One region of the Paenibacillus sp. FSL L8-0494 genome, then DNA from elsewhere that is predicted to be linked to it. Evidence: riboswitches for the same ligand, from Rfam matches in the RefSeq annotation. Region 1 holds a riboswitch; the other holds the start of a gene.
What was found. A riboswitch is a leader RNA that binds a small molecule or an ion and turns the genes downstream of it on or off. The one in region 1 is predicted to bind preQ1.
Positions count from the first base shown of each region.

Region 1 (15,421 bases):
GTATGGATGGCATTCATTTTCTTACCTGCTGTAATGTTCGTGTTCCACCGTATTCATAAGCACTATTTGAACACTGCGGATCAACTGCGTATATGTCCGGCTACTGATAAACCTATAATTAAAGGAAGTACTGTAGTTGTTCCTGTTGCAGGGGTTACACGTGCCGTATTACATTCCATCAGCTATGCGAAGTCTCTAACAGATAATGTTGTTGCTGTGTATGTAGGCTTTGATGAAGAAGACATTCATAAGATGGAGCAACGGTGGGAGGAATGGAATCCAGGCGTACGCCTGATTGTACTTCGCTCCAGATATCGTAGTATCATTCGTCCGTTAGTGAAGTTTATCGATACGGTTGAGTGGAAGACAGCTGCGACGGATCACATCACGATTCTGATTCCACAGTTTATTACCAAACATTGGTGGCAAGCCGTGCTTCATAATCAGACCAGCTTTTTAATCCGCTCGTATCTAATGAATCAAAAGGACGTTGTAGTAGCGACTGTCCCTTATCATTTAAATAAATAAGTAGAAGATTAAAGATGAGGTTATATCCGGAACGTTCGGAATATAACCTCTTTTGTATTTTATATGAAGGAAATTGTTGCAAATCCACAGAATTTGAAATTTATATGTTGACACAGAGAATGAGAATCAATATCATTTAAAAGTGAAGCAGAGGTAAAGGTCACCTTTGAATATCAAAGCAGTTACATATAGGAGGGTTTTTAATGTTTTGGCTTAACAGAAAAAGATCAGGAAGCATGAAAGTGACAATGAGCGGACTAATAGTGATGACGCTATTACTTTCCGCTTGTGGTAATAATAATGCTGAAAGCTCATCAAATGCAGGAACAGCGCCTACAACAGCTCCTACAGCAGAATCTACAGAGGCACCTGCTGCTCCTAAGACATTAACAGATGCAATGGGCCATGAAGTAACGATTCCGGCTAATCCACAGCGCGTCCTGGGTTCATATTTGGAAGACTCATTGGTAACTCTGGGTGTAACTCCAGTAGCTCAATGGTCAGTTACAAATGGCGTTCAGGATTATCTGACCACTGAATTGAAGGATGTTCCTACAATTAGTTACGATCTTCCGTTAGAGGCTGTAACCAGCTTTGCTCCGGATCTTATTATCATCCCATCGGAGTCTTCTGTTCAGAACGGGATTTACGATCAGTTGAATAAGATTGCACCCACTTATGTAATTGGGGATGAACTAAATCAAGATTGGCGCAAATCTTTGCTCAAGATTGGTGAGATTTTGAACAAAACCTCTGAAGCAGAAAAAGCCATTAAAGATTATGATGTTAAAGCAGCGGCTGCGAAAGAACAGCTTGCAGGAGCTATTGGACAAGAGTCCGCGGCTATTCTATGGTTGGTGCAAAAAAACTTCTATATTGTAGACGAAACCCGCAGCAGTGGTGCTGTATTATATACAGACCTTGGCGTAAAGCTGCCTAACTTAGTAACAGAGATCCCAGTAGGAACAAGAGCAACTTGGAATCCGATCTCGCTAGAGAAGCTTTCTGAGCTGACCGCAGATCATATTTTCCTTGTAAATAGTGATAAGACTGAGGGTTCGGAGATCCTAGATAGTGCAATCTGGAAGGGTATCCCAGCTGTAAAAGCTGGAAATGTGCATGAAATGAGCTCAACAAGCAGCTGGCTTTACAGTGGTGCGAACGCTGGCAGCAAAATCATTGACGATGTGCTAAAAAGTCTTGTGAAATAAAAGTCGTAATTCACCATGAATGAGACTGATCATTTCGGTGGGGAAGGGCGTGCAGATCAAGTATCTCGGGATACAAAGATCTGCACCATTTTTTTATAAACCAATCCCATAGTACGGAAAAATCGTTCCTGCAATTGTACAACATAATTTTTTTTGCGATAATGAGAATGATTGTTGTTATCATATAAACCATTGTAACTATTGAATAAGGAGACAACCCATGGTTTCACCCTCAGATTTCGCAAATCGTATTAAAAATGAACCCAAAAAAGCTTTACATACCCGACCGGCAGCTGCCATTGGTATTCTTATTTTTGGACTTGCTGCTATTGCCTTCGGATTGGCACTTTCGGTCTCAGTGGGTGCGGCAGATATCAAGTTAGCTACAGTATGGGAAGCTATATTTCATTTCAATCCAGATTTACAAAAACATCAGGTGATCAGAGAACTGCGATTTCCACGTGCTATTGCTGGCGCCTTAGTCGGTGCTTGCTTCGCAGTAGCAGGGGCTATCATGCAGGGGATGACAAGAAACCCGCTTGCGGATTCAGGGCTGTTAGGCTTGAATGCAGGAGCAGGAGTAGCGTTGGCAATAGTATTTGCTTTTGCACCCTCACTCTCATTCACTTCACTAATGTTGTATTGCTTTATCGGTGCCGCTGTGGCCTCTTTTATCGTATTCGGAATCGGTTCGCTTTCTTTTAATGGCCTGACCCCCTTGCGATTGACACTAGCAGGTTCGGCAGTTAGTGCTTTATTGGTTGCTATTAGTCAGGGAGTAGCTATTCTTTTCAACTTATCTCAGGATATAGCCTTCTGGTTAGCCGGTGGGATGGGGGGAGCTAGCTGGACTCAGATCAAGATTATATTCCCTTGGGTGGCCGTAGCCTTAATTGCAGCGATGATGTTATCACGATCCGTTACATTACTCAGCTTAGGAAGAGAAGTTGCGGTTGGTCTGGGGCAGCGGACAAGGTTAGTTCAGTTGGCATGTATGATTGTTGTGGTTATCTTAGCTGGAAGTGCGGTTTCAACGGTTGGCCCGATTGCTTTTATAGGACTAATTATTCCACATGTTACACGTTATTTCGTTGGAGTGGACTACCGCTGGATTATACCTTGCTCGGCTGTTCTGGGGAGCTTATTGATTATCTTTGCAGATATTGCCGCAAGAATGATAAATGCACCGTATGAGACACCGCTAGGAGCCTTAATTGCCATCATCGGCGTACCTTTCTTTATTTATTTAGCGAGTAAGCGGAAGGGGGAGCTGTAATGCCCAAAATAACCCTTACTCCAGATGAAAAAGAACGCCGTACACGCACCATAACGGTGTTATCGCTCCTTGCTATACTGATCGTCGTGGTGTTTATAGTCAGTATGAATACAGGGTTTATGCGTCTATCCCCACTGGAGGTATTACATACACTGCTGGGTGATGGAACACATCAGCAAAAGCTTATTTTATTTGATTTCAGATTACCCCGCATAGTAATTTCATTGTTAGTTGGAGCGGGCTTTGCAGTGTCAGGCTGTATTCTACAAAGTCTCGCGCGAAATGCACTTGCTGAACCGGCTACGCTGGGGATAAGTGCTGGTGCAGGTTTTGCTGTAATCATTTTTATCTCGTTCTTTCCGGCTACAACAGCAGCTCCGGTATTTGTCTTGCCTCTCCTAGCGCTTGGTGGGGCTGGCCTGACTGCAGCTTTAATCTATATTCTTGCCTACCGGAAGGCAGATGGTCTGTCTCCTACAAGGCTGATCCTTATCGGGATTGCGGTCGCTGCAGGAATCAATGCTTGCCAGCTTGTATTGGCACTTAGGCTTGATCCTAATAATTATCAATTTGTAGCTACTTGGATCGCCGGGAAAATATGGGGTGGGGATTGGAGATTCGTCCTTGCTTTGCTGCCTTGGATCGTGATTCTGTTACCGTTCGCCTTCTATAAAGCCCGGGTTCTAAATGTATTGAATCTAGGGGACCATACTTCATTAGGTCTAGGAATGCGTGTGGAGAAGGAACGTATTCTCCTTCTGGTAACAGCCGTAGCGCTTGCCGGCTCCTGCGTCGCAGTAAGCGGAGGTATTGGCTTCGTCGGCCTGATAGCACCACACCTGGCTCGCAGGCTCGTGGGACCCCGTCATCAGGTGTTATTACCTGCTAGTGCTTTGACAGGGGCGCTTCTTATGATTACCGCTGATACCATCGGCAGATGGGTGTTGCAACCTGCGGAAGTTCCGACTGGCATTGTGGTTGCGATTATTGGCGCACCTTACTTTTTATATTTACTCGCCAAGTCTAAAGCGTAAATTAGTTCATACTTAGGAGCATAGCTCCATAAAACTTTTAAGGGAGTTGTAGATCATGTCAGAACGTTTGAATACAGAAGAATTAAGTATTGGGTATGCAGAGGCTACTATAGTTAAAGGATTGAACTTGTCTATCCCTACGGGAAAAATCACTGCACTAGTAGGTGCTAACGGCTCCGGTAAATCTACAATCCTCAAAACGATGGCCCGGATTATGAAGCCGAAGAGTGGCACCGTAATGCTGGACGGCAAATCGATCCATAACTTTTCAACTAAAGAGGTTGCTAGGCAGCTAGCGATTCTACCGCAGAACCCAACGGCTCCTGACGGTCTGACGGTATCTGAGCTGGTCAGCTACGGTCGTTTCCCTCATCAAAAGGGATTTGGCACGATGACCGCTGAGGATCGCAACATCATCTCCAACGCCATCTCTGTTACGGGCATGGAATCTTTTCATGATCGCCCTATTGACCGTCTCTCAGGTGGACAACGTCAACGCGCATGGATCGCTATGGCGTTAGCTCAAGAAACAGATATTTTATTCCTTGACGAGCCTACAACCTTCCTAGATATGGCGCATCAGCTCGAAGTTCTTCAGCTATTGCAAAAGCTGAATGAGGAAGAAGGTCGTACCATCATCATGGTCGTGCATGATTTGAATCATGCTACTCGTTATGCGCAGCATATGGTAGCGATTAAGTCCGGTACTGTGGTTAGCGAAGGCTCACCTACTGAGGTTATGACACCAGATGTATTGCGGGAAGTGTTTGGAATTGAAGCGGATATCGTTCCGGATCCACGTACGGGTGTGCCACTGTGTCTTCCTTACGAGCTTGCTGCCTATAAAGCTGTGTAATTTTATCATCTAAAATCATACAACGAACAGGCTCCCGTCATTGACAAGGGAGCCTGTTCGTTGTTACAGTTGTGGTTGCCTACAATTTCATAATAACTCTTTAAAATAGATCAAGGACCATCATTTATACATGGTTAAAGGAGCATGAAAACATGAATATTGACAAAATTCAAGATGACCTAGAGCAGCTAATGACTGCAGGAATAGTGAAAAGTCATGAGAATTTAAAAGATCACGTGTACACTAAAATGGGCGGCAAAGCTGATATTTTGGCTGCACCAGCTACTTATGATGAAATTCAAAAGATCGTTACATATGCAGAACAAAATGGGATAACCCTTACGGTACTTGGGAATGGCTCCAATGTGATTATCCGTGATGGAGGTGTACGTGGGATCGTTCTGCAAACGGCAGGACTGACCGAAATGGGGATTCGCGACAATCTCTTATATGCGCAATGTGGTGCCAAAATAATTGATGTTTCCAGATATGCGCTTGGTAAGGAGCTTACGGGTCTTGAGTTCGCCTGTGGCATTCCAGGAACAGTTGGTGGAGCGCTCTATATGAACGCAGGTGCTTATGGCGGTGAGATCAAAGATGTCCTGCATAGTGCACTAGCTATAAATAAGAACGGGCAATTGGTAACTCTGCAAGGAGATGAGCTGCAATGGGGTTACAGAAAAAGCGTGTTCGCAAGCGGTGAGTACATTGTACTTGAGGCCAAATTTGTTATGACTTCCGGTGATGTTTTAACGATCAAGGCAAAAATGGATGAACTAACTTATTTACGTGAATCGAAACAACCGCTTGAGTATCCATCCTGTGGGAGTGTATTTAAGCGGCCTCCAGGACGTTTTGCAGGTCAGTTAATTCAAGAGAGCGGCTTACAGGGTACAAGAATCGGCGGTGCTGAGGTATCCAAGAAGCATGCGGGATTTATTGTGAATGCAGATAATGCAACAGCCAGTGATTACATCGGGCTAATCCACCATGTAAGAGCGACTGTGAAGGATAAATTCGGTGTAGAGCTGGAAACTGAAGTGGAGATCATTGGAGAAGAATAAATGATAAGCAAAAAGAGCCCGCAATCGCTGTGGGCTCTTTTTGCTTATCATAATCATGTTCGTTTAATCTACTGAAAGGGTGTAATTAGCTCTGTCCGTAGTTATTTCTGCCTTGCGGTCGGCTAAGTCTACGATTTGAAGACCTTCAACAGCTAAATCATAAGTGGATTGTGGCAGGGATACCAGTTCACCATCGGCGTTAAGTGTGCTGCCGAAACCTCTTAATATCAGTGCACTTCCAAGATATTCATCAATAACATCGTCTGCACTCCGGAAATCTACGGACTCTAAATTGAAATGAACTTTATCCAAATCACGAAGTTCTTTCTTTTCAATAGCGATTGTTTCATTCAAATGATTGTTAAGCCAATCCATAAGCTGCTGTATACTTTGTTCCATAAAATGCTCCCACCCTTAGCTCGAAGATTATTATGAATAAGTTACCCTTTTCTTAGGATTTGAATCCTTTTTTTTGCCGCATCTTAATTAATCATATGAATATTTCATGTCATTAAAAAGAAATCCAAAATCAAATTGGCATTGGTTTTGAGCTTCCTAATCTCTACATACGCAGGTCTATCCACGTTAATCTGGAGTTATTTGCTGATCTGTATAAGGTAACAGTAAAGAGTAGAACTTGTCAGGAGCGGGCTACCCATGGTATAGTTCAAGACGCAATATGCTTTATGCTTTAAGAAGAAGTCTGCACTAAAGTTGTGCAGGAGAGGTTCGCGAACTCCCTCTATAAAAAACTAAGAATATATTAAACAGTACAAGCGGTTGCTGTCCTTTATCCGGACGTTGCTTCCGTTTCTTCTTAGTGGAGCCAAGTTTTCGAAATCTCGTTCTTCTTTCCATTACCGGCCAAGGCCGAAGGAAAAGAGAGGGGTTTTTTGTCGTGTCAGAAGGAAGATTGAAAGAGGAAATGCAAGAAGTTACTTTGCTTGGTAATCAGGGAACACAGTACAAGTTTGGTTATGATCCAGACATTCTGGAGGTGTTTGATAACAAACATCCCGGACGTGATTATTTTGTTAAATTCAACTGCCCTGAGTTCACTAGCTTGTGTCCTGTAACGGGTCAGCCGGATTTTGCCACGCTGTATATTTCGTATATTCCTGAACAAAAAATGGTGGAATCCAAATCATTAAAGCTGTATCTGTTTAGCTTCCGCAACCATGGTGACTTTCATGAGGACTGTGTCAACATTATTATGAATGATCTGATCTCATTGATGGATCCGCGTTACATTGAGGTATGGGGCAAGTTCACTCCGCGCGGAGGCATTTCAATTGATCCTTATTGCAACTATGGAAGACCGGGTACGAAGTATGAGGCGATGGCGGAACACCGCTTAATCAATCACGACCTCTATCCAGAAAAAGTGGACAACCGCTAAATTCCAACTTGTGATAAGGAGAGATTCATATGAACAAAAAAGCACTCGTCGTATTCAGCGGCGGACAAGATAGCACCACTTGCCTGGTTTGGGCATTGCAGCAGTATGAGGAAGTGCAGGTAGTTACCTTCAACTATAATCAACGTCATGCGGCTGAAATCGAAGTTGCAACAGAGATAGCAGCTAAGTTTAATGTAAAACAGCATATTCTTGATCTGGGGCTGCTTAATCAGCTGGCACCCAATGCTCTTACCCGTCAGGATATTGATATCGTGGCTGGGGAAGGGGATGAGCTTCCAAGTACTTTCGTCGATGGACGAAATCTGTTGTTTTTATCTTTTGCCGCAATATTAGCTAAACAACTGGGGTACTCCCATATCGTCACTGGGGTTTGCCAAACGGACTTTAGCGGTTACCCGGACTGCCGTGATGTTTTTGTGAAATCATTGAATGTTACGCTGAACTTATCTATGGACTATGAGTTTGCGATCCACACTCCCCTAATGTGGCTGGATAAAAAAGAAACGTGGAAAATGGCAGATCAACTGGGGTATTTTGATTATGTTCGCGAACACACACTGACCTGTTACAACGGTATTATTGGCAGTGGCTGCGGTACTTGTCCAGCCTGTCTATTGCGTCAGCGTGGTCTTGAGCAATATGAGGCGGAGAGAATGGAGGCCGGCTCTTAATGCTTAACGAGGTTTCAGTCTGCAAAATATTTACGTTCGATGCGGCACACCAGTTAGTGGGACACAAAGGGAAATGCAGCAATCTGCACGGACATACTTATAAGCTCGAAGTAGTGCTTAAGGGCAAACCTATGGCCGCGGAAGGCCACTCGGATGAAGGCTTCGTCATTGATTTCAGCGATATCAAAATGACAGTACAACAAAGCCTTGTAGATCGTTTAGATCACGCTTTTCTTGCTATGGGAAATGAACCTGTGTTAGAGACGTTAACGAATACGGGCTCCAAAGTAGCCTTATTGTCTTTCCGCACCACAGTGGAGAATATGTCTTCATATATTGCCTACAAGCTTAAGCAAGCAGGATTGCCTTTATACTCGGTAAAGCTATGGGAGACTCCAACCTCTTGGGCAGAGGTGCTGGCTGAAGATGTTCCGGATGAAGGGCCATCCTACCGTTTGTATGGAGGCTGTGACTGTGAGTAAGATTCCTGTAACTGAAATGTTCGGTCCAACTATTCAAGGCGAAGGTGCGGTAATTGGAGTGAAGACGATGTTTGTCCGCACCTATGGCTGCGATTATCGCTGCGGCTGGTGTGACTCCGCTTTTACTTGGGATGGTACGGCTAAGAATAAGGTTCGCATGATGGAAGCAGAAGAAATCATAAATGAATTATTGGCGTTAGCTGGAGATAATTTCGACTGTGTTACGATTTCAGGCGGTAATCCTGCCTTGATTGGTGAAGGAATGGGTACCTTCATCAACCTGCTTCATGAGCGTGGAATAAAAGCAGCGATAGAAACTCAGGGGAGTAAATGGCAGGATTGGTTCAATGACGTGGATGTGCTGACAATCAGTCCTAAACCTCCAAGCTCAGGAATGACAACGAATTGGGAAATGCTAGATAACATCATGAGTAAGATGGAGAAACTGGGTCGTTCTACGCATAGCTTGAAGGTCGTAGTGTTTGATGATAAGGATTTTGATTATGCGAAAAACGTTCACCAGCGATATCCGAATGTGCAGCTCTTTCTGCAGCCTGGTAATGATGATGTCACGGAAGAGGGCAACATTTCTGCTCGACTTCTGGGAAGGCTGGAGTGGTTGTTTAATAAAGTAATCGTGGATTCGGATATGAACAAGGTTCGTGTACTTCCACAGCTGCATGCATTGATCTGGCATAATAAGCGTGGCAAATAAAAGATTGATGAAATCGTCCGGGTATCTGCTTACAGATGCTCGGTTTTTATTTTTAACATTTGTAACTTCTAGTAGGTAGATAGTCTGTCCCAGTTTCTGGTATGATTTTGAAAAAAGCTCTTGGAGGTTATTCATTTGGAACAATCAACAGCATTATTAATTATCGATGTTCAAGAAGCCATGTTCTCCTATGAACTAAAGCTGTACGATGAAGAGGGTGTGATGGACAGGATTGTCTCCCTTCAGCAAAAAGCTCGATTAGCAGGTACTCCTATTGTGTATATTCAACATACCGAAGATGAGGAGTACACAAAAGGTACACCCACTTGGCAGATCAGTCACCGCATCACACCGCAGGAAGGCGAAGTTATCGTTGAGAAGCCTACTTGGGATGCTTTTCACCGAACGGAATTGCAAGATGAACTCCAAAAGCTCGGGATCACGAATCTGGTGATCTGTGGGATGCAAAGTGAATTCTGTCTGGATACGACAATAAGACGCGCATACAGCATGGGATATAAAAGTGTACTGGTTTCAGATGCTCATAGCACCTTTGATAATGGGGTTCTGAGTAGTAGGGAGATCGTTAAGCATCATAATGCGATAATTGGAGGTAGATTCGCCCAGTTACGAGCTGAAAGCGAGGTTCAGTTCTAGATGAATACACCCCAGGCTGCCATGAAGCCTATTCAGCGTTCTCGCCTTAGATTGTTTGCTGGCAAACGATATTTTATTTGGAAAAGATATTTGAAATGGTACACTGGACGAAGCAAAATAGCGAAGCAGCGTACGGATGAAACATTATCTTATGCAGCTATGACTCATGCTACCCCGTTATTAAGAAGTCTTCGGAATGTAGATATGCTGCTTCAATACAATAAAATTACTAACTTACGGCTGGCAATTGCGAAGCTGGATGGACTTGTTGTGCAGCCGGGGGAGACTTTTTCCTACTGGAGAAGTATTGGTAAGCCCACTAAACGAAAAGGGTATCTGGAGGGTATGGTGCTGCATTATGGTGGTTTTCATTCCGGGGTTGGAGGAGGCTTATGCCAGTTGTCTAATCTGATCTATTGGATGGCACTGCACACACCACTTACCGTTATGGAACGGCATCGTCACAGCTATGATGTATTTCCAGATGAACAACGTACACAACCTTTTGGAAGCGGGGCGACCTGTTCTTATAACTATTTGGATCTTCAATTGAAAAATAACACCGCTCAAACGTATCAACTAAAGCTCTGGCTGGACGATAGCCATTTACACGGGGAATGGAGATGCAATGAGCAGGCGCTTTATGATTATGAAGTATACGAAAGTGATCATAGGATTAGTCTAGAGCCTTGGGGCGGATATATACGCAGTAATAAGATCAGTCGAAAAGTATATACCCGATCTGGAGATCTAATTGGAGATGAAGCTGTAACTGATAATTACGCACTGATGATGTATTCTCCGCTTCTTCATGGATAAGAGGTTAGGGCTTAGGGATATAACATAGAAAGGTATGATCGTTATATCTCTAGACCATCTCCAAAGGAGCGGATTAACAGCATGAAAGCACTAACCTACCAAGGGAAGAAAAAAGTGGAAGTTAAAGAAGTAGCTGATCCGAAGCTTGAGAAAAAAGATGACATTCTTGTTCGGATTACCACTACGGCGATTTGTGGCTCGGATCTGCACATTTATAACGGAGAAATTCCAGGTATGCATGATGATTATGTTATTGGTCATGAGCCGATGGGGATTGTTGAGGAAGTGGGACCTGACGTAACTAGAGTCAAAAAAGGTGACCGAGTCATCATCCCCTTTAATGTCGCCTGTGGGCAGTGTTTTTTCTGCCAGCATGAGATGGAGAGCCAATGCGACAATGCTAATGACGCCAAGGACACAGGCGGTTATCTTGGTTATTCCGATACTTATGGCGGTTTTGCTGGCGGACAAGCTGAATTGCTGCGGGTACCATATGGTAATTTTGGGCCTTTTGTAGTTCCGGAGGATGCAGAAATGGAAGATGAGAAAATTCTTTTCTTATCTGATATTGTGCCTACTGCTTGGTGGGGAGTAGAAAGCGGGGGAGTGAAGCCGGGAGATACGGTCATTGTTCTCGGCTGCGGGCCCGTGGGACTGCTAACTCAAAAGTTTGCCTGGATCAAAGGAGCCTCTAGAGTCATTGCTGTTGACCATATCGGCTACCGATTGCAACATGCGAAGTTGACCAATAATGTTGAAGTTTATAACTTCGAAGAGATCAAGGACATTGGGGCTCATTTGAAGGAGATCACTCATGGGGGCGCAGATGTGGTTATTGACTGTGTGGGTCTAGATGCCAAAATATCTGCCTTGGAGAAAGTGGAAACGGTTCTGAAGCTGCAAGGGGGCTCGCTCAGTGCATTCAGAATGGCCGCGGATATCGTACGTAAATTCGGAACCATCCAGCTTGTAGGGGTCTATGGACTTAATTACAATATGTTCCCGCTGGGTCAGCTATTTGAACGAAACATCACATTAAAGATGGGACAAGCGCCGGTGATTCACTATATGCCGTTGCTGTATAAGATGATTAAAGAAAATAAATTTGATCCTACAGATATCATTACGCATCGCCTGCCAATTAGTAAAGCGGAGCATGGCTATGACGTTTTTAGTGAGAAAAAAGAAGATTGCATCAAGGTTGTTCTGAAGCCCTAGCCTTTTAAGAAGCATGAGCTTTCGTCAGAAATGACATTGCTTGTGCTTTTTTTAGTGAAATCTTATGAAAAAAGATGCATTTTTTCACGGTCTGCGTTAAATTAACATAAGTGACTTAAGATATTGAAAGGACGCGTAACATGTGAAACTTAAAAAACCGCCACTTCCGATTCCACTATTAATGTTGATAGGGATTGTGGCCATCTCTTTTTCCGCCATTTTTATTAAATGGTCTGATGCACCTGCATCTATACAAGGCATGTACAGATTATTATTTACCTCACTGCTGATGCTGCCTTTTGCAAGACCCTATAGTGGAGCTGCTTTTGCTCTAAGTAAAAAAGACTGGCTAATGCTCATCCTTTCAGGCGCAATGCTTGCGCTGCATTTTTTGCTATGGATGGGATCATTAAAGTATACTTCGGTAGCTAGTTCAACAATGATCATGGCGCTGGAGCCTGTATTTATTATGCTGGGTGTTTATTTTTTGTATAAGGAAAAGACAGCTCTGTCTGCTATTCTAGGGCTTGGCATTGCAATTGGCGGTGTCGTGTTTATCGGCTGGGGTGATATTGGAATCTCTGCAGATAATCTTAAAGGTGATCTATTATCGGTCGGAGGCACTGTCGCGGTAGCTGTACATATGCTGATCGGTCAAAAGCTAGTGGTGCGCATGCCCTCTTATTTATATAGCTTGATTGTCTTCTTGTCAGCCGCTGGCGTGTTCGCCGTATACAATCTGTTCATGGGGATTTCCTTTTTTAATTATCCGGCCAAGGAATGGGGAATCTTTGTATTGTTAGCAGTGGTGCCAACGGTGTTTGGCCATATTTTGTTTAATTGGTTACTACAATATGTATCTGCGACTACGGTTTCAATGAACATTTTAGGAGAACCAGTGGGTGCCAGTATCTTAGCGTATTTACTCTTGGGTGAACAGCTAACAACCTTACAATGGGCAGGTGGGCTGCTCGTTATGATTGGACTCGCAGTATATTTGTACGCGGGAAGAAGGAAAACTATCCGGATGGCTGATGCCATTCAGAATGCTTCATAACAGATATTTTACACATAAAGGGGTAGCAATGGATGGAAGAGCAGAATCAATATTCAAATAATCAGGCAGAAAAAAACGCTGTGCCAACAAGCGAAGAACTATGGAACGAAGATACTTATACCGCTTGGGTAACTCGGTTTGGTACACCGTCAGAAGCAGCTGCAAAATTAATAAAGGAACCAAGTGCAAAGCTTTACCCGCTCCTTTCTTTTTTTGGAGAGGTGAAGGGGAAGAAAATGATGAATTTAATGGGCTCAAACGGAATGAAGGCCGTGGCACTCTCATTACTAGGTGCGGAAGTAACGGTTGCTGACTTCTCGGAAGCCAATGCGCGATATGCGGCTGATCTTGCCCAAGAAGCAGGGGTACCACTAACCTATATCGTCTCAGATATTCTTAAGCTGCCAGAAGACGTCCTTGATGGTTCATATGACATCGTCTTCGCGGAGTTAGGAATTGTTCATTACTTTACCAACCTTACACTATTCATGGAAACAGCTCGCCGATTGCTTTCTCCTGGAGGCGTATTTGTACTCCGCGATTTTCATCCGGTAACGACCAAGCTTATTTCCTCGAAGGGATCTACTGCGAAGGTACGCAAACACAAAGTAAACGGAGATTATTTTGACTCATCATTGGAAGAGAAAAAGGTATCCTATTCCAAGTATTTGCCTTCCACAGGTAAACCAGCAGGTGAACAAGAGCATAGTGTTGTGTATTGGCGCCGCTGGACACTCGGAGAAATTGTAACCGCAGCAGCTAATAGCGGACTAGTGATCCGCCAATTAGTAGAAGAACCTAATCTATCTTCCGACGTGTATGATAAGGGAATTCCTAAGACCTTCACATTGGTGGCTGGAAATGGCGCAAGCCTGTAGGAGGGTTCGCAGACATGTGATTTTTAGGGTATAACATTTGTGCTGAACTGAGGTGCTCTCGGTTCAGTTTTTTTTGTGTAAAACATAAAATTTTAAACTTTTTTACGGAGATTATTCCATTACAATGGCAACTTATAGGGAATACAATGATTTTACATTCCGGATTGAAAGCGATTACTTTAAGGGTTAATGCATTCTCAAAGAATTTGAGGTGGATATCAAAATGAACGAAGTGTTGCTTCGTATGGAGGGAATCAACAAGTTTTTCCCAGGTGTTCATGCTTTGAATGAATGTCAATTTGAGCTGAAGCGTGGGGAAGTTCATGCGTTAGTAGGAGAAAATGGCGCTGGCAAGTCTACCCTTATGAAGATTGCGACAGGTGTCTATTCCAAGGATACTGGTCAAATGTGGTACAAGGGAAATGAAGTGGAGATTGTTAATACCCGTGAAGCACAGGAGCTTGGAATTAGTATCATCCATCAGGAATTGAATTTAATGCCTCATCTTACGGTCGCCCAGAACATTTACATTGGACGAGAGCCGCGAAAAGGTCTGAAATGGTTCGTTGATGATGTGGAGATGAACCGAAAAGTTCAGGTACTGTTTGATCAAATGAATCTGAAGCTGGATCCCAGAGTTTTGGTATCAGACCTGACCGTTGCTAATCAGCAAATGGTTGAAATCGCTAAAGCCTTGTCTTTCCAAGCCGAGGTATTGATCATGGATGAACCAACCGCCGCGTTAACAGATACAGAAATTAACGAGTTATTTCGAATGATTGAGCAGCTACGAGATAAAGGTGTGGGAATTATTTATATCTCTCACCGCATGGATGAATTGAAGCGAATTACAGACCGCATTACAGTTATGCGCGATGGTTGTTATGTTGATACCGTTCGTACCGATTCAATAACGATTGATCAGATCATCAGCATGATGGTTGGACGTGAATTATATCAAACGTCGAAACCAACGATTGCGAAACAGACTCAGCAAGTTGTCTTAGAAGTTCGGAAGCTTTCTAGAGGGCATGCGTTCAAGGATATTAGCTTTCATCTGTATAAAGGTGAGATTTTGGGCTTCGCTGGTTTAATGGGAGCTGGACGTACCGAGGTTGTTCGTGCCGTATTTGGTGCCGATCCCATCGATGAGGGTGAAATTATGCTCCATGGAAAATCGGTTCGTATACGTCAGCCACATCAAGCGGTACAGCATGGTATTGGGTATTTGTCCGAAGACCGTAAACGTTTCGGACTGCTTGTGGATATGGATATCAGCATGAATAATGCGATTGCCTCCTTTTATAAATTCCGTAATTCATTTGGCTGGATGAAGGAGCGGGAGATGCGAAGCTCAGCGGAGCAGCATGTTGAAGCGCTAGCCACCAAAACTCCAAGTGTAGGTCAAAAGGTTAAGTTTCTGTCCGGAGGTAATCAGCAGAAAGTGGTCATCGGCAAGTGGTTGACTAGAGACTGTGATGTACTCATCTTCGATGAGCCTACACGAGGTATTGATGTAGGCGCGAAAAGTGAAA
Region 1 covers NZ_JBBOPQ010000001.1:3,793,236-3,808,656, reverse strand. The annotation lists gene NYE35_RS17320 (APC family permease) at 1-528, shown strand, start outside; gene NYE35_RS17315 (iron-hydroxamate ABC transporter substrate-binding protein) at 732-1,739, shown strand; gene NYE35_RS17310 (FecCD family ABC transporter permease) at 1,960-3,015, shown strand; gene NYE35_RS17305 (FecCD family ABC transporter permease) at 3,015-4,049, shown strand; gene NYE35_RS17300 (ABC transporter ATP-binding protein) at 4,105-4,905, shown strand; gene murB (UDP-N-acetylmuramate dehydrogenase) at 5,058-5,969, shown strand; gene NYE35_RS17290 (hypothetical protein) at 6,033-6,368, opposite strand; PreQ1 riboswitch class I at 6,688-6,731, shown strand; gene queF (preQ(1) synthase) at 6,895-7,368, shown strand; gene queC (7-cyano-7-deazaguanine synthase QueC) at 7,398-8,060, shown strand; gene NYE35_RS17275 (6-pyruvoyl trahydropterin synthase family protein) at 8,060-8,542, shown strand; gene queE (7-carboxy-7-deazaguanine synthase QueE) at 8,535-9,257, shown strand; gene NYE35_RS17265 (cysteine hydrolase family protein) at 9,393-9,914, shown strand; gene NYE35_RS17260 (VanW family protein) at 9,915-10,733, shown strand; gene NYE35_RS17255 (zinc-dependent alcohol dehydrogenase) at 10,815-11,951, shown strand; gene NYE35_RS17250 (DMT family transporter) at 12,094-13,008, shown strand; gene NYE35_RS17245 (class I SAM-dependent methyltransferase) at 13,041-13,886, shown strand; gene NYE35_RS17240 (sugar ABC transporter ATP-binding protein) at 14,110-15,421, shown strand, end outside.

Region 2 (15,421 bases), 2.4 Mb from region 1:
CGCGCCAACTATCGCCACAAACTCCCCTGCTTCTATCGTAAAGCTAATATCCTCCAGGAGAGGTTGTCCTTTTTTATAATAAAAACAAACTTGATCGAAGGTAAGCATTTATTCAGTCCCCTTTTGACGGTGCCAAGCAGCAAAAAATGCCTCAATGCTATTCTCGGAAAATGCAGGTGCAGGCTTCTCCCATTTTGTCACTTTTGATCCATTCACAGCAAAGATTTCACCGGTTAAATCCGCGTCGGACTCATTCAATAATGCAGTCACGAAGGAAGCAATAGCCTCCGGGTCACCTATTCTCCAAAAGTCAGGCAAAGGTTCATTACGACTGGCATGTTTTTCCTTCAAATGGTCAATTATAGGTCTGGTCATATCCGTTAACGCCGCTGGAGAAATCGCATTGACCCTAATCTGGTCACGTTTCAGCTCTGCTGCGAGCGTCCACATTATGCCCAGTATTCCAGCCTTGGCTGCACTGTAATTCACCTGACCCACGGAACCTGCTAGTCCAGCAGCAGAGGTCATCAACAGGATATCCCCACCTGTTTCACGCATATGTGGTAATACTCGTTGAATGCAGTAATAAGTGCCATTTAAATGCACATCCAGAACAGTCTTCCACTGTTCATCCGTCATACGCTGACATTTCTGATCCTGCACAATTCCCGCGTTAGCTATCAATACCTCGATACGACCGTATCGGGCAATGACCTCACCTACCATAGCAGTGACTGCGACTGGATCGGCTACATTAGCAGCGTACCCTAGTGCCTCTCCGCCTGCCTGGCGGATCTCGCGCACAACCTCATCAATTAAGACTTGTTTCGTACCATTTACAACCACTATATAACCTGACTTGCCAAGCTGCATGGCAATACTACGTCCGATCCCTCTTGTTGCACCAGTAATTAAGGCTACTCTATTCATCACTACACCTCTTTCACTGCAAAAGCTCCCGCAGCAATAACATCGCCAGCTTTTGTTGTAAGGATCACTTTCACAAAGCAGTCGTCAGCTGCAAAATCAAAAATCACGACACTATCGACCTCTATAGGCTTATGAAATTTCATATCATATTGAGTGATCCACTGTGTAGGGTGCTCAGCAATATACAAGGATTGAGCTAATCCCATAAGATACATCCCATGTGCGATGGGTCGCTCCAAACTAGCCTTAGCTGCGGCCTCTGCATCTAGATGTATAGGCGCCAAATCTTGGGAAGCAGCTGCATATTGCCGGATAGCCTCAGCAGTTATGCACTTTTTTATCATGATCATCACCTACCCGAATTAACACCGTTTCTGCGGTGACTATAAGCTCACCCTCACACCTACAAACCAGCGTATGTGTGTAAAAAGTCAGTTTACCCTGTCTGCCTTCTTTTTGCACCTCGCCCGTTAACGCTAATTCACAATCCAAAATCATCCCCGCCGTAATCGGAGCCTGATATGAAAATTTCTGAGTGCCGTGAAGCAAGGGTTCACCGATGATTAACCAAGGAATATCGAAGTCTTGCCAGAAAATAATAGGCATCGTCGCAGGAGCGATCAGCTTTCCATTTATCGTCTGCAAGGGTGCTTCAATACTCTGTGCGTAGTCCGAAATCCATTCAGCAGTCATATGGATCTGATGTCGGACACTGTTCATTCTATAACCTCCACGAGTGTTGCCAGACCTATCCCGCCGCCGATTCCCAGAGTAGCAAGCCCTCGTTGGTAAGGGGCATTTTGCATTTCAGCACATAACCGAGTCATTAAAATAGCCCCGGAAGCTCCGTATGGATGGCCTATTGCTAATGCCCCCCCGCCAAGATTGACCTTTTCCTGTGGAATTTGAAGCTCATTCAGTGAAGCCAATACTTGTGAAGCAAAAGCCTCGTTAAACTCTACGATATCTAAATCGGCAACGGTAAGCTTTTGGCGTTTTAACACCTTTTGCACAGCTGGTACAGGCCCCATACCTAAATAGTTCGGATCTACACCCGCAGCTTGCGCATCCACGACCCGTAAAATAGGCTTCAGCTTAAGCTGCTGGCATTTCTCCCGAGACATCATTAATAGAAGCGCTGCGCCATCATTAATAGGACAGGCATTTCCAGCAGTGACGGTACCCTCTTCATCAAAAATTGGCGGCAGCTTTTGCAGCTTGTCCAGACTCGTATTAGCCCGAGGACATTCGTCGGTGTTCACCCACTGCCCCTCTACCGGAAGAGGTACTATCTCCTGCTGAAACCGGTCACTTTGCTGAGCATGAAACGCCTTTTGATGACTTTTCAAGGCATATTGATCCTGCTCTTCTCGAGAAATCCCGTATTTCCGAGCTACATTCTCTGCAGCAATTCCCATATCCGGATCACCGTAAGAGCTAGGCGTAAAATGTGCACGGGTATACAGCTGTGGAACCCCCATTAACGTCTGTGGTTTAGCCATTTTCCATGGAGCACGGCTCGTACTTTCGACACCACCCGCTAAATAAATCTCACCAGCGCCGCTTTGAATCAGTCTTGCTGCTATATTAATTGCCTCTAGCCCAGATCCGCACTGACGATCCACGGTGACGCCCGGAACCGAAACAGGCAGCCCCGCTTCAAGCGCAGCTACCCGGGCAATATTACCTCCTGGGCCCACAACATTCCCAATAATGACATCATCGATCAGTTCTTTAGGCAAGTTCGTTTCGGCTACAATATGCTGAATAAGCGGCGCCAGTAATGCTTCCGGCTCAAGTGTACTTAATAAGCCACCCATTCTGCCAATCGGTGTACGTTTTGCCATGACAATTACTGCTTCTATCATACCATCGCTCTTTTCACATAGTCTTTCATCGCTTGCCGGGCAATTTTGCCACTGCTTGTATAGATAAATTCATCCAGGGTTAACAGCTGCTTCGGCGCTTTGTAGCTTGCTAAATACTGGCGGCAATAATTCTTAATTTCGTCGACAGATAAGTGCTGTTCTCCGCTCCACTTCACGAGGGCTATCAGCTGTTCTCCCCAGTAATCGTCAGGCACGCCAAGCACCATCACTTCATCTATTTCCGGAAGAAACTCCAGCACCCTCTCTATTTCTTCCGGATAAACGTTCAGGCCTCCGGATATGATTTTATTCTTCAAACGTCCCGCCATATATAAATAACCAGCTTCGTCCTGATAAACATAGTCTTCTAAAATAAGCCATCCCTCTCTAAAAGCTGCTGCTGTCTCATTCGGCAATTGATGGTAGCCTAAAAATATCATATCACTACGCACATATAGCTGCCCAATCTCCCCAGGAGGGACTTCCCGGAACTGGTCATCACGAATGGAAATTTGCACCCCGGGATAAGGTTTGCCTACAGAGGTCGGATTATGCTCGGTCAGAACATCCAAATAACTAATATAGCTCGCTTCTGAAGAACCGTAGGATTCATAAAGACGCGCTCCACCAAACACTTCCATGCCCCTTTTCTTGGACAACTCCGACCACTTTGCACCTGAGCTAATAATCGCATCCATCTGTATCTGCCCAGGTACAGCCTGCAACATCATGGATTCGATCATTGTTGGTACGACGAACAGCACCACGCCCGGAATTTGCCGGCACAGCTCTAACACCTGCGTGGCACTAAATTTTTGTGTGATATGAAAGGTTGCTCCACAATATAGACTCTGCATTACGGCGAATAAGGATAGGGAATGCACAAATGGACCTGGTGCCAAAACATCCTTCATAGCTTCCAATTCAAAAGCTATATTCGAGACCTCAAAGCTTTTTAACCATGATAAATGGGTACGCATATAACCTTTAGGCAATCCGGTTGTGCCTGAAGTAAAGCCAATAAATAATAATTCATTCGTCTCATCCAACTCAGCCTCCGGCTTCAAGGCAGCCAGCCACTGATCATAGGAACCTGTTCGTTCATTTGAGAAGGTCAATGTTTGGATTACTTGATCCTTGAAAACCAGATTCTTTGCGGCTTCCGGCTCGGCAAAAATCATTGTCGGCTGGCACTGCTCTATAATAACCTGCAGTTCATTAGCACTCCATTTGGGATCTAAGGGAATGGGAACACAGCCCGCATAAATCGCCCCCAAGAAAACCTCAACAAATTCAATACGATTCGTAGACAAAATCGCGATTTTGTCATGCCTCAGACCCTTTTGCTGTAAGCCATTCGCGATTCTCCGCATCGTTTCTACTAATGTTGTATAGGTATGACTTGCTTGGTCATGGGTTAAGGCAATGCTGTCGGGCTGCTGTGCTGCATGACGCAGTATAGGAACTACTAGATTCATCCTTGATCACACCTGTTCGTAATTTCTGTGACTACCAATTATATACATTTTCTTCAATCGGACTGCCCCGCAAGTCCAGCCCAGACTAAAGTATATGTGTTAAGCGCCATCGCAGGCGCTCCTGTTAGACTAACCCGCTAGAATTGCTATGATAGCTTATTTTAGCTTTATATTATTTTTATGTACACATTTTCATGTAACTATTAAGTCCATCTTACAACTAAAAAAATAGCCAGCACGCATCGATTATGATCGGTACGCTCTGGCTGTATTGTTGTTTAGTCCTTCTTTTGAACGGTCGATGGTGTACCCTCTTCAGCAAAAGTAAAGGTTCGGGCGATATATAAGATAGGTGTGCTTACTGCGGTTAGTAAGAACTTCGCTAGATAAGTTGTAAGCAAAATTTCAAGCCATACATTCCAGTCATACAAGCCCGCAAACGCAATGGTGCAGAAGATAAGTGTATCCACAAAGGAGCTAATCATCGTACTGCCGTTGGAACGAATCCACAGCTGACTTGAGGTGCTGTAATATTTACGAATCCAAGAGTACAACCGAACATCTAGGAACTGACTAATGAAGTAAGCAGTAAGACTACCCACAGCTAGTCGAGGCATCAGCCCAAAAATCGTCTCCAAAGAAGACTGAGCGATATCGGTCTCCTGTGGCTTAAATACTAGTACCATCTGCATAATGACTGTAGTCATAAGCAAGGTGAAGAAACCAAACCAGACCGCTTTACGTGCTTCCGCTCTTCCGTACTTCTCATTAAGCAAATCGCTGGTCATATACAAAGTGACATACATCGTATTTCCGAGTGTCATCACAATATCAAATGGCATAGCAATCGTCTTAGCTACCTGAATGTTAGCAATTACAGTAGCAATACCTACCCAGGCATACATTCCACTTTTCCCGAACAGGCGGTAACAGAGTAGAAAAAAGGCAAAATTGACAATAACAAATAAAACTCCCCACAACAAATTAAACATATTACTGAAACTCCTCCTAGTTTTGTTTACGCGGGATGGTTACGAACCGCGGCTTACATTATTAAATTTTTGGAACAAAACATTAATACTCTATCACAATAGCGCTAAACAATCCATAAAAATAATATTTTTATATGAAATTGGTAGTTCCAGTTCTTTTTTTTCGACAATTATCTAAAATAGTCAGCAATAATTCATTTTTTTCAGAAAAAAATGCTCTATAGGACAAAACTTTCACTATTCATCCAGAGGTTAATTCTATAGAATAGTATCAAACACCTTATTCCCGATCCATTTAGTAGAAATATGACATAACTATGGAATATATCTCGGGTCGCCAATTTCCAGCAGTTGGCATGGAGTATCTAGTGAAGACCAAAAAAAGAAATGACCTCACCGTCCATAAAAAAAGGAGAGAACGATATGTTTCGTATCAAGCATTCGATCAGTCGCAAATTCACGCGTTTATTATTTGTTGTTCTGTTGCTCACGTCTCTTTTGTTAAGCACCAGCTTCTACTTTATCTCCATCAATATCTTCAACAGCTATGTTATGCCACAGATTAACAAAATCCTTACTGCCGCTGCTCAGGACGTATATAAGAATCTCAACGTAATGCACGCCCAGCAAACCCTAAATAAGAACGATCAGTCTGCCACCAATCTCGAGTTCTATTTTCAGGAAAAGAGGAAACAACATGGAGTGGAAACCATTTTTCTGGTCAATCTGAAAGGGAAAGAAGCTGAGATTCTATCCGCAGATCACGATGCAAAATTGCAACGGGCAGAAAGTGTCACCGTATCCTCTGCAATGCAACAAGCCTCTAAAGGAAAAACTGGACTAAGCGATACATATAGCGACGCACATGGTATACATAAAACAGCTTATATCGGTATTCCCGGAAGTACGATGGTTATCGGTGTAAGCAGTGACGTAAGCTTCATTCAAGAAAAAACAGACAGTATTCTATGGACAAGTGCCGGAATCACACTTCTGACGTTGATCATCGGTCTAACTGGTGCATGGTTTATGAGTGTGCGTATAACACGTCCAATCTCAAAACTGGCAGCTTATAGTGCCCGGCTCGCAGAGGGAGATTTCACCGAAGAATTATCAGTTAAAGGAAATGACGAAGTTGCACAGTTGTCCGTAAGCTTCCAAGCGATGACCCAACGCCTGAAAGAAATGATCGGACATGTACTGGTAACCTCAAATACTGTCGTTGCAGATTCCAACTCTTTAAAAGAACGTGTTGAGATTCTCAATGATATGGCGGATCACTCCAGCTCATCGGTAGTAGAAATCGGCAAAGGTAGTACGACTATCGCTAGCAGTGCATCAGATAACTCGAGAGCAATGGAAGAAATCAATTTAGGCATTCAAAGTATTGCCTCAGCAGCGAATGAAGTCACGGAGCAAATCAGTGAGGCTTCCGCTGAAGCAAGTGGCGGTAATGAAATTGCCCAAAGTGCCGTGCTGCAAATGCGCCAGGTTGAACGTGCTTCCCTACAGTCGCTGGATCAATTACAAATCATGAATGAGCGTTCAGTAATGATCGGAGAAGTCGTTCACAGCATTACTGAAATTACGAAACAGATCCAAATGCTGTCGCTGAATGCTTCAATCGAAGCTGCACGTGCAGGAGAGCATGGACGCGGCTTTGCTGTTGTTGCGGGAGAAGTACGCAAGCTGTCTGAACAATCCCGTAACGCAAACGAACAGATCCGTGACTTCCTACTTGGGCTTCAAGAAGATATGAGCCGCTCCGTTACCGAGATGAACCACGTGAATTCTGAGGTTGCCTCTGGAGTCGGCAAGGTAGCAGAAGCAGGTGATGCCTTTAATCACCTCTTGATCCTTATCCAAAGCATCAATCACAGCATCCAATCCGTATCTGCGGCTACACAGCAAATCTCGGCAAGTACAGAAGAAGTCAGTGCTTCCGTCGAAGAAACTGCACAAATTACATCAAGATCGCAAGAAAGTGCGGACACACTCGCTGCTAACTCAGAGCGGCAGCGTGTCGAACTGGAAGGCCATGCAGAAACCGTAAAACATCTGTATGAGCAAGCCAAGAAACTCCAAGAAGCTGTGCAGCAATTTAAGATTTAACGCTTGTAAACTAAAAACCCCCGTTCACACGAAAGTGTTGAAGGGGGGTTTTTAGTTTATGGCTCGCTAGCGCTTGCTGAGGTCTCGTTTAGACTCGGCTGCATGCGCTAGGCTTGCGCGGAGCTCTCGCTTAGACTCAGGGTGCATGCGCTAGGCTTGCGCGAAGCTCTCGCTTAGACTCATCACGCCATTTGCTGCTGGCTTGCGGACTCAGTGAAGCTAGAATAAAAAGTGGACAGTAGTTAACAGACTGGCGATAATGAGTCCACGGAGGTGTGTTCACATGGGAGAACATCGACAACGGTACAACGAAGAATTTAAAAAACAGACAGTGCAGTTCATTCAAGAGCAAACAAAGACAGTGGGCGACTTGGCGGAAGAGCTCAACATCCCAAAAAGTACCCTGCATCAATGGATGAGCCAGTATCGAGAACTAAAGAATGAACCGGCAGCTAGCGTGGATCGAGTACGGGAACTCGAGGCACAGTTGAAAGAAATGAGCCGTCAACTTCAAGAAAAAGATAACAAGATTGCCGATGTGGAAGAGGAATTAGCGATCGTAAAAAAAGCAGTGCACATCTTCAGCAAACCAAGGAACTGAGATTCCAGTTTATTGAAAAACATCGCTCCGAGTTTCTCTTGGAGAAGATGTGCATGACCCTACATGTGTCACGGAGCGGGTACTACAAGTGGCGGACAGAAAAAAACAGTACGCATATGCTTCGTAAGGCTGCGATAATGAAGCGAATTCAGTATCATTTTGCAGACCATCAAAAGCGGTATGGGAGTCCGAAGATCACCCGCCTGTTACATCAAGAAGGTCATACCGTTACCGAACGCACGGTGAGTGTGTACATGCGACATATGAAGCTTCGCTCCATTGTCTCCAAAACGTATCGCGTACAGACCACTGACTCCAATCATGACCATCCGATTGCCCCGAATACGCTGAACCAGCAATTTAAAATACTCAAACCCAATTCAGTATGGGTTACCGACATTACGTACATTCCTTGCCGGGGAGGGCGCTTGTACCTGGCTAGTGTAATGGACCTTTGCACGCGCGAAATCGTGGGGTGGCGCTTGGAGAACCATATGGAAACTAGCTTAATTTCGGGCGCCTTACAAGATGCTTACGAAGCTAAACAACCGGAAAAGGGTCTATTACATCACTCCGATAGAGGTTCTCAATATACTTCTCATGAATACAGGCAGCAGTTGAAAGCGTATGGCATGGAGTCCAGCATGAGCCGCAGAGGTAACTGTTATGATAACGCCTGTATCGAGTCGTGGCACAGCATTTTGAAAAAGGAGCTCATTTATTGTAATCCACGATTCAAAACTAAGGAGCAAGCCTACCAGACACTTTTTCAATATATTGAGTTTTATTATAACCGCAAGCGAATGCATGGCGCGCTGGGGTATCTTTCTCCAGTTCGTTTTGCTGAGCAATTGACTAGAATGTCTGTTGCGTGAGTGTCCACTTTCTTGACAGAGGTCCACAGATGCCGCTATTACACGAAAAACTGCCATTTGGAGGCTTTTTCGGACTCGAGAGACGTTATTGCCTCATAATCAACCCAGACTCAGCCTATTTTGTTCAAATAGCGCCTCTGGTGTCCAAAAACGCTCCAAAATAACCCTTTTTTCGCAAATAAGGTCTCCTGAGTCCGGAGCCAAGTTACTCACAGCGAATTACTTAAAGTTCATCTGTGGATGCTACCTACAGCAAATTACTCAAAGTTCCTCCGTGGATGCTACCTAATGCAAATTACTCTAAGTTCCTCCGTGGATGCTACCTACTGCAATAGAATCAGCTACATGCACTAGCTTGCGCGAAGCTCTCACTTAGACCTCAGCACGCTATTTGCTGCTGGCTTGCGGACTCAGATGCCGCTATTACTCGAAAAACTACCATTTGGAGGCTTTTTCGGACTCGAGAGACGCTATGGCCTCATAATCAACCCTGACTCAGCCTTTTTTGTTCAAATAGCGCCTCTGGTGTCCGAAAACGCTCCAAAATAACCCTTTTTTCGCAAATAAGGTCCCCTGAGTCCGAAGCCAAGTTACTCACTCAGTAAAAACTAGGTTACTCAGCTTTCATTCAGCTTTTATGGCTAAGCAAACATCACTCAACTTAGTGTCGCGGTGCCCAGAGGATGACCGATACACCGATCACACAAATACCTGCTCCGACCCAGTCATATACGTCTGGTGTCTTCTTGTCTACAAGCCATCCCCATAAGACCGCGAGCACGATAAACACCCCGCCGTAAGCCGCATACACTCTGCCGAAGGAAGGGAATTTCTGCAACGTAGGGATAATCCCATACGCTATCAGAATCAAGGACCCCACTAAGCCGTACCAAAGTGGCCTTGATTCTCTCAACCATAACCACACTAAATATCCGCCACCGATCTCAGCAAGGCCAGCAATTATAAATAGCAGAATGGCAAATAACATGTCATCCCTCTTCCCTGTCAATCTCCTAAAAACGCAAAGGTTACTCATAACAAATTGTACTCAAGGTTCATCCGTGGGGCTACCTACAGCAAATTACTCAAGGTTCACCCGTAGAGCTACCTACAGCAAATTACTCAAGGTTCATCCGTAGAGCTTACATTAAATTGTGCTGGAGCAGCAATAACACTAGCAGAAGCACAACCTCCAGCAGCTCGTTCAGCGCGCCGTACACGTCGCCGGTGAGCCCGCCGAGCCGGCTGCTGATCCGCCGCGCAGCTGCGGTGCCGCAGGCCAAGGCCGCGACCGGCAGCAGCAGAGCTGCCGCCAGATGCAGCGGCCACGCGGCTAAGCCAGCGCCGAGCGCCAGTGGCGCAGCGGCGGCGGCCAGCGAGAGCAGCGCGGCGACTGCCAGCGCGCGCCGCTCATGCGAGGAAGCTAGGCCGGCGAAGTTCGCGGCCAGCCCCTCGTCTCCACGGGCAATGGGATAACGCACCATTGCCCGCACCATATACCAGCGGCTCCAGACCGCTGGTACCAAGAGCAGCGGCAGCTCGTAGTAGGCGTAGCCTTCGATTAGAGCTGCCAGCAAAGAAGCTTTAAACAGCAGGAGCAGCACGCAGGCGAGTACGCCCATCGCACCCACACGGCTGTCCTTCATAATCTCCAGGGCCCGCTCCCGTGGCCGATAGCTGAGCAGACCATCTGCGCTGTCCATCCAGCCATCAAGATGCAACCCGCCAGTGAGGCCTACCCACAGAATCAGAGTGAGCACAGCAGCTGGCCAAGCAGGTAAAAGCAATCCCGTCAGGGCTGCTCCAGCAGCTACACACAGCCCAATTGCTGCGCCTACCATGGGATAGAAGATTACACTGCGGCGCAGCAGTTCAGGAGAGAATCCCGGATCACCTTTTACAGGAAATCGGGATAAGAACTGAAAGGCAGCTACGGCCGCATCCCTGCGCTCCCTCATAAACGATACTCCCTGCTCTTAAGCTCAATCGGAATTCCAACAGTTACTAGAAAGACCTGTTCGCATTGCCGAGCGATCAGGGCGTTCATTCGTCCCGCCAGATCACGATACAATCGGCCAAGCGCATACTCCGGAACAATCCCGTCGCCAACCTCATTAGTGACCAGAATAAGCGTCCCTTGAAAAGAACGCACACTGTCTTCAAGTCTTGCTATCTCACTCTCAACAAGCTCTTGCCTATTTTCAAAACCTTCCACGGCCAATAATGCATTGGATAACCATAAGGTTAAACAATCTACGAGCACCGCTTTTTCACCCGATAATCGCTTTAGCAGATCTGGTAAATCATACGGTTCCTCAAGCGTCTCCCAAGCGTAACCACTTTCCATTCGTTGATGCTGATGCAGAGCAATCCGTTCCTTCATTTCGTCGTCAAAAGCCTGTCCGGTTGCTACATAGAAGGCCTGATCTGCCAGTGAATGCATCAATTTTTCTGCAAAACCACTTTTACCGCTACGTGCGCCTCCCGTTACAAGAATGCTCATCGTTGACCAGCTCCAGAGATGCCTGCACTTTCAAAGGTTGCCATTTCGCTCAAAATGCGGCAGATCGCCTCGATTAAATGAAGGCATAATACTCCCCCTGTTCCCTCACCCAATCGCAGACCGAGATTAAGCAGCGGTTCAAGTCCAAGCTGCTCCAGCATTAGCTTATGACCCCGTTCTCCTGATACATGAGAGGCTATCATATAAGCGATGGATTCAGGTGCAAGGGCTTTTGCCACAAGCGCTGCCGCCCCCGAAATAAAACCATCCAAAATGATAGGTGTCCGATTAGCAGCCGCACCAAGAATCAGTCCCGCCAAGCCAGCGATTTCCAGTCCGCCAACTTTAGATAATACATCCAACGGATCTGCTGAATTCGGTTGATTTACCTTTAAGGCGCGTTCCACCACTGCAATTTTATGTAGTAAACGTTCATCATCAATTCCCGTTCCTCGTCCCACAGCTACTTCAGGGGCTATTCCTTTGAGAGCACATAGAATGGCAGCACTAGCCGTAGTATTCCCAATGCCCATTTCGCCTGTTATAAAAATCTCCGTTCCGTTCTTAACCGCTTCCTGCGCAACTCTTATCCCAACAAGAAGAGCATTCATGGCATCCTCACGACTCATCGCAGGTCCCACAGCCATGTTATCCGTTCCCCGGCGCACTTTACGATCAATCAGATCGACATGACTAAGATCGCCGTTTATGCCAACATCAACAAACTGTACCTCTGCCCCAGCTTGACGTGCCAATACATTTACAGCCGCTCCACCGCTGAGAAAGTTATGGGCCATCTGCAGCGTGACTTCCTGTGGAAATGCGCTCACCCCTTCGCAGCACACCCCATGATCAGCAGCCATCACAACAACTGTTCGTTTGGTGAAACTAGGCTGCTCCGTACCCGAAATTCCAGCGAGCTTAACAGCTAGAGGTTCCAATTGTCCCAAACTGCCCGGAGGTTTGGTCAGAATGTTCAGCCGATGCTCCGCCTTGAGGATGGACTGATCATCAGCCGGAATGATTTGTTTAATTACGTCTTGAATATCTGAAAGCATATAATTACGACCTCCTATTAAATGTATCCGTATAACCTATTCTATCTCATATTCGCAGAAAAGCCCCCATCTATGATAGAGGGGGACTTCTAGAATTACAACTTCACTTTCATAAAATCTTCGATTCTCTCCAGCGCCTCCGTCAATTTTTGTAAGGAAGCGGCATAGGAGCAGCGGATATACCCCTCTCCGCCTGCTCCAAACACATGACCCGGAACCGCAGCGACACCGACCTCCCTGAGCAGCTGCAAAGCGAAGTCTTCTGATTTCATTCCGGTATGAGCGATGGAAGGAAAGGCATAAAAAGCGCCCGCCGGTTCGTGGCAAGGTAGTCCGATGGATCGAAATCCACTAACCAGCAGCTTTCTCCGCTCATCGAAGCATTGCTTCATGTGTTCCTTATGCTGCATTCCGTTGCGCAATGATTCAATCGCAGCAATTTGACCGAGCACCGGGGCACACATCGCAGTGTATTGATGGATTTTTAGCATCGCAGCAATTAATTCTCGATCGCCACAAGCATAACCAACTCTCCAGCCAGTCATTGCAAAAGCTTTGGAGAAGCCGCTAATCACAATCGTCCTTTCCAGCATCCCGGGAAGAGAGGCGATGCTGACATGCTGACTGTCATACGTAAGCTCGGCATAAATTTCATCTGAAATGACCAGTAGGTTATTCTCTTTTACAATCTGTGCAATAGGCAGCCAGTCTTCATAAGTCATTACTGCACCTGTAGGATTAGTCGGAAAATTCACCATAAGAAGCTTGGAACGCGGGGTAATCACCTTCCGTAACGCTTCAGCAGTAAGCTTAAACCCCTGCTCGGCCGAAGATTCTACCTCCACCGTAACCCCCCCGTTCAAATGGGTAATCGGCGAATATGCGATATAGCTCGGAGAAGGGACGATAATCTCATCCCCAGGTGTAATGAAAGCTCGTAATGCCAAGTCCACAGCCTCGCTGCTTCCCACCGTAACCATAATCTCATCGTTTGGCTCATAGCGAAGCTTGAAACTTGTGTGCAGATAAGAAGCGATCTCCTCTCTAAGCTCCAGTAAACCGGAATTTGGCGTATACATCGTTTCCCCATTGTTCAAGGCACGAATACAGGCAGCTCTTACATGCTCCGGTGTAACGAAATCTGGTTCCCCTACACCCAGCGATATAATATCCTGATTCCCCGTACTTAGGTCAAAAAAAGCCCGAATCCCCGATGGCGCAATCTCCCGCACTCGTGGAGCAATCCATTCATTATGCATGGCTGTACACCTCTTCTTTTGCACTCTTTTCCGTTAGGGAAAGGGAGATGATTTCGTCCAGTAGTCCGCTGAAGGTGTAGCCTGCCGCTTGCGCGCTTTTGGGTAAAAGACTGGCCTTCGTCATGCCTGGTAACGTATTCACCTCCAGCACATAAGGAATACCCTCTTTAAGCAGCATATCAACCCGTGCATACACGCTACATTTTAGTGCTTTATAACAGCTCAAGGCAGCCTCGCGTACCCGCTCATGCACTTCAGTAGGCAATTCAATGACCCGTTCATCTGCTCCGCCTTCTTCGTACTTAGCACTGTAATCGAACCACTCGGCATTTGCTGAGGTAATTCCCAGAATAGGCAGCAGCTCTCCGTTTAGAATAGAACAGGTGATTTCTTGGCCTTGAATGTAGCTTTCAATCAAAATCGCCTGATCACAGGCAAAAGCCTTCTGCACTGCGCACAACAGCTCCTCGCTGCTGCTCACTTTTTCCATTCCGATACTCGAGCCGCCTGAACATGGCTTCACCATAACCGGATATCCGAGCCGTTCCACCGCTTCAGCCGAATAATCCTTCATGCTGTCCCAGCATAGCCAATCTGCTGTGTTGACGCCTGCGCAGCGCATAAGCTTTTTGGAGAGATCTTTATCCATGCAAATGCTGCTAGACAAAACCCCGCTGCCCGTATACGGAATCCCCATCGTCTCCAGCGTTCCCTGAACCGTACCATCCTCGCCGTAAGCTCCATGAAGTGCAAGCAGTGCGATATCGATCCCTTTTGCCTGCTCAATAAGCTCCTCACGCTTGGTGATCACAATTGGAATAATTTCATATTTATTGGGGTCTAGATTCTTCAATATTTCTCTACCGCTATTCATGGATACCTCATACTCTGAGGATACCCCGCCCATAATTACGCCTACTTTCATCTCAAGCACCTCTTTATCCCATTAGTTGTCGAGCTGTTCTGCCAATAACCTCGATCCCCTTGCGGATATCCTCATCCGTCACTCTGGAGAAACCGATCCGTATCGTATTTTGCCCTTTACCGTCTGTGAAGAATATATCTCCTGCTGTAAAAATAACCCCTTGCTCATGACAGGCCGCCAACAGCGTCCTTGTATTAAAGCCCTCCGCGAAGGTTACAAAAAGATGCAGGCCACCGTCCCCTGACAGCGCCGTATAAGGAATAAAATCCTTGCAGCATTGCAGGGTTAATTCATACTTTCGTTTGTATTCCGCTCTGGCTTTTTTCAAATATTTCTCTAAATGGCCACCCAATAAATACTGATATAAAATGGATTGATCCAGCGTCGAGGTATGAATGGTACGGGCGCGCTTGACGCTTTCGAGGGAATTAATCAACTCCTGATCCGCCAGCACCCAACCTACACGTAGTCCCGGAAATAATACCTTGGAGAAGCTGCCGAGATAAATCACGCTGTTGCCGCTGCCTGCTGCTGCGATAAGTGGAGCCACATGTGAGCCCGAATATCGTAATTCCTCGTTAAAACCATCTTCAATCACCGGGACTTGGTAGCGATTCATCAACTTCATTAGCCGCTGTCTTTTCTCTGGAGACATTACAATTCCGGTCGGATTATGATAAGAAGGGACGAAGTATGCACAGTCAAAAGCTTGCTGTTGCAATGCTTTCTCCAGCTCCGCCAAATCAATCCCATCACGCTCCATCGAAATCCCGGTGATCTCAAAACCGTTCAGCTTCAAATTTTTGATCGCTGTATGATG
Region 2 covers NZ_JBBOPQ010000001.1:1,426,263-1,441,683, reverse strand. The annotation lists gene NYE35_RS06460 (energy-coupling factor transporter ATPase) at 1-108, opposite strand, end outside; gene NYE35_RS06455 (SDR family NAD(P)-dependent oxidoreductase) at 109-930, opposite strand; gene NYE35_RS06450 (MaoC family dehydratase) at 933-1,274, opposite strand; gene NYE35_RS06445 (FAS1-like dehydratase domain-containing protein) at 1,249-1,650, opposite strand; gene NYE35_RS06440 (thiolase family protein) at 1,647-2,798, opposite strand; gene NYE35_RS06435 (AMP-binding protein) at 2,795-4,276, opposite strand; gene NYE35_RS06430 (queuosine precursor transporter) at 4,555-5,268, opposite strand; PreQ1 riboswitch class I at 5,279-5,324, opposite strand; gene NYE35_RS06425 (methyl-accepting chemotaxis protein) at 5,692-7,380, shown strand; gene NYE35_RS06420 (transposase) at 7,664-7,981, shown strand; gene NYE35_RS06415 (IS3 family transposase) at 7,930-8,856, shown strand; gene NYE35_RS06410 (YnfA family protein) at 9,518-9,844, opposite strand; gene cobS (adenosylcobinamide-GDP ribazoletransferase) at 9,999-10,814, opposite strand; gene cobU (bifunctional adenosylcobinamide kinase/adenosylcobinamide-phosphate guanylyltransferase) at 10,811-11,359, opposite strand; gene cobT (nicotinate-nucleotide--dimethylbenzimidazole phosphoribosyltransferase) at 11,356-12,417, opposite strand; gene NYE35_RS06390 (aminotransferase class I/II-fold pyridoxal phosphate-dependent enzyme) at 12,513-13,676, opposite strand; gene NYE35_RS06385 (D-alanine--D-alanine ligase) at 13,669-14,601, opposite strand; gene pdxR (MocR-like pyridoxine biosynthesis transcription factor PdxR) at 14,615-15,421, opposite strand, start outside.
Region 2: linked by a shared signal. The riboswitch ahead of NYE35_RS06430 (queuosine precursor transporter) and the one ahead of queF (preQ(1) synthase) in region 1 are both predicted to bind preQ1.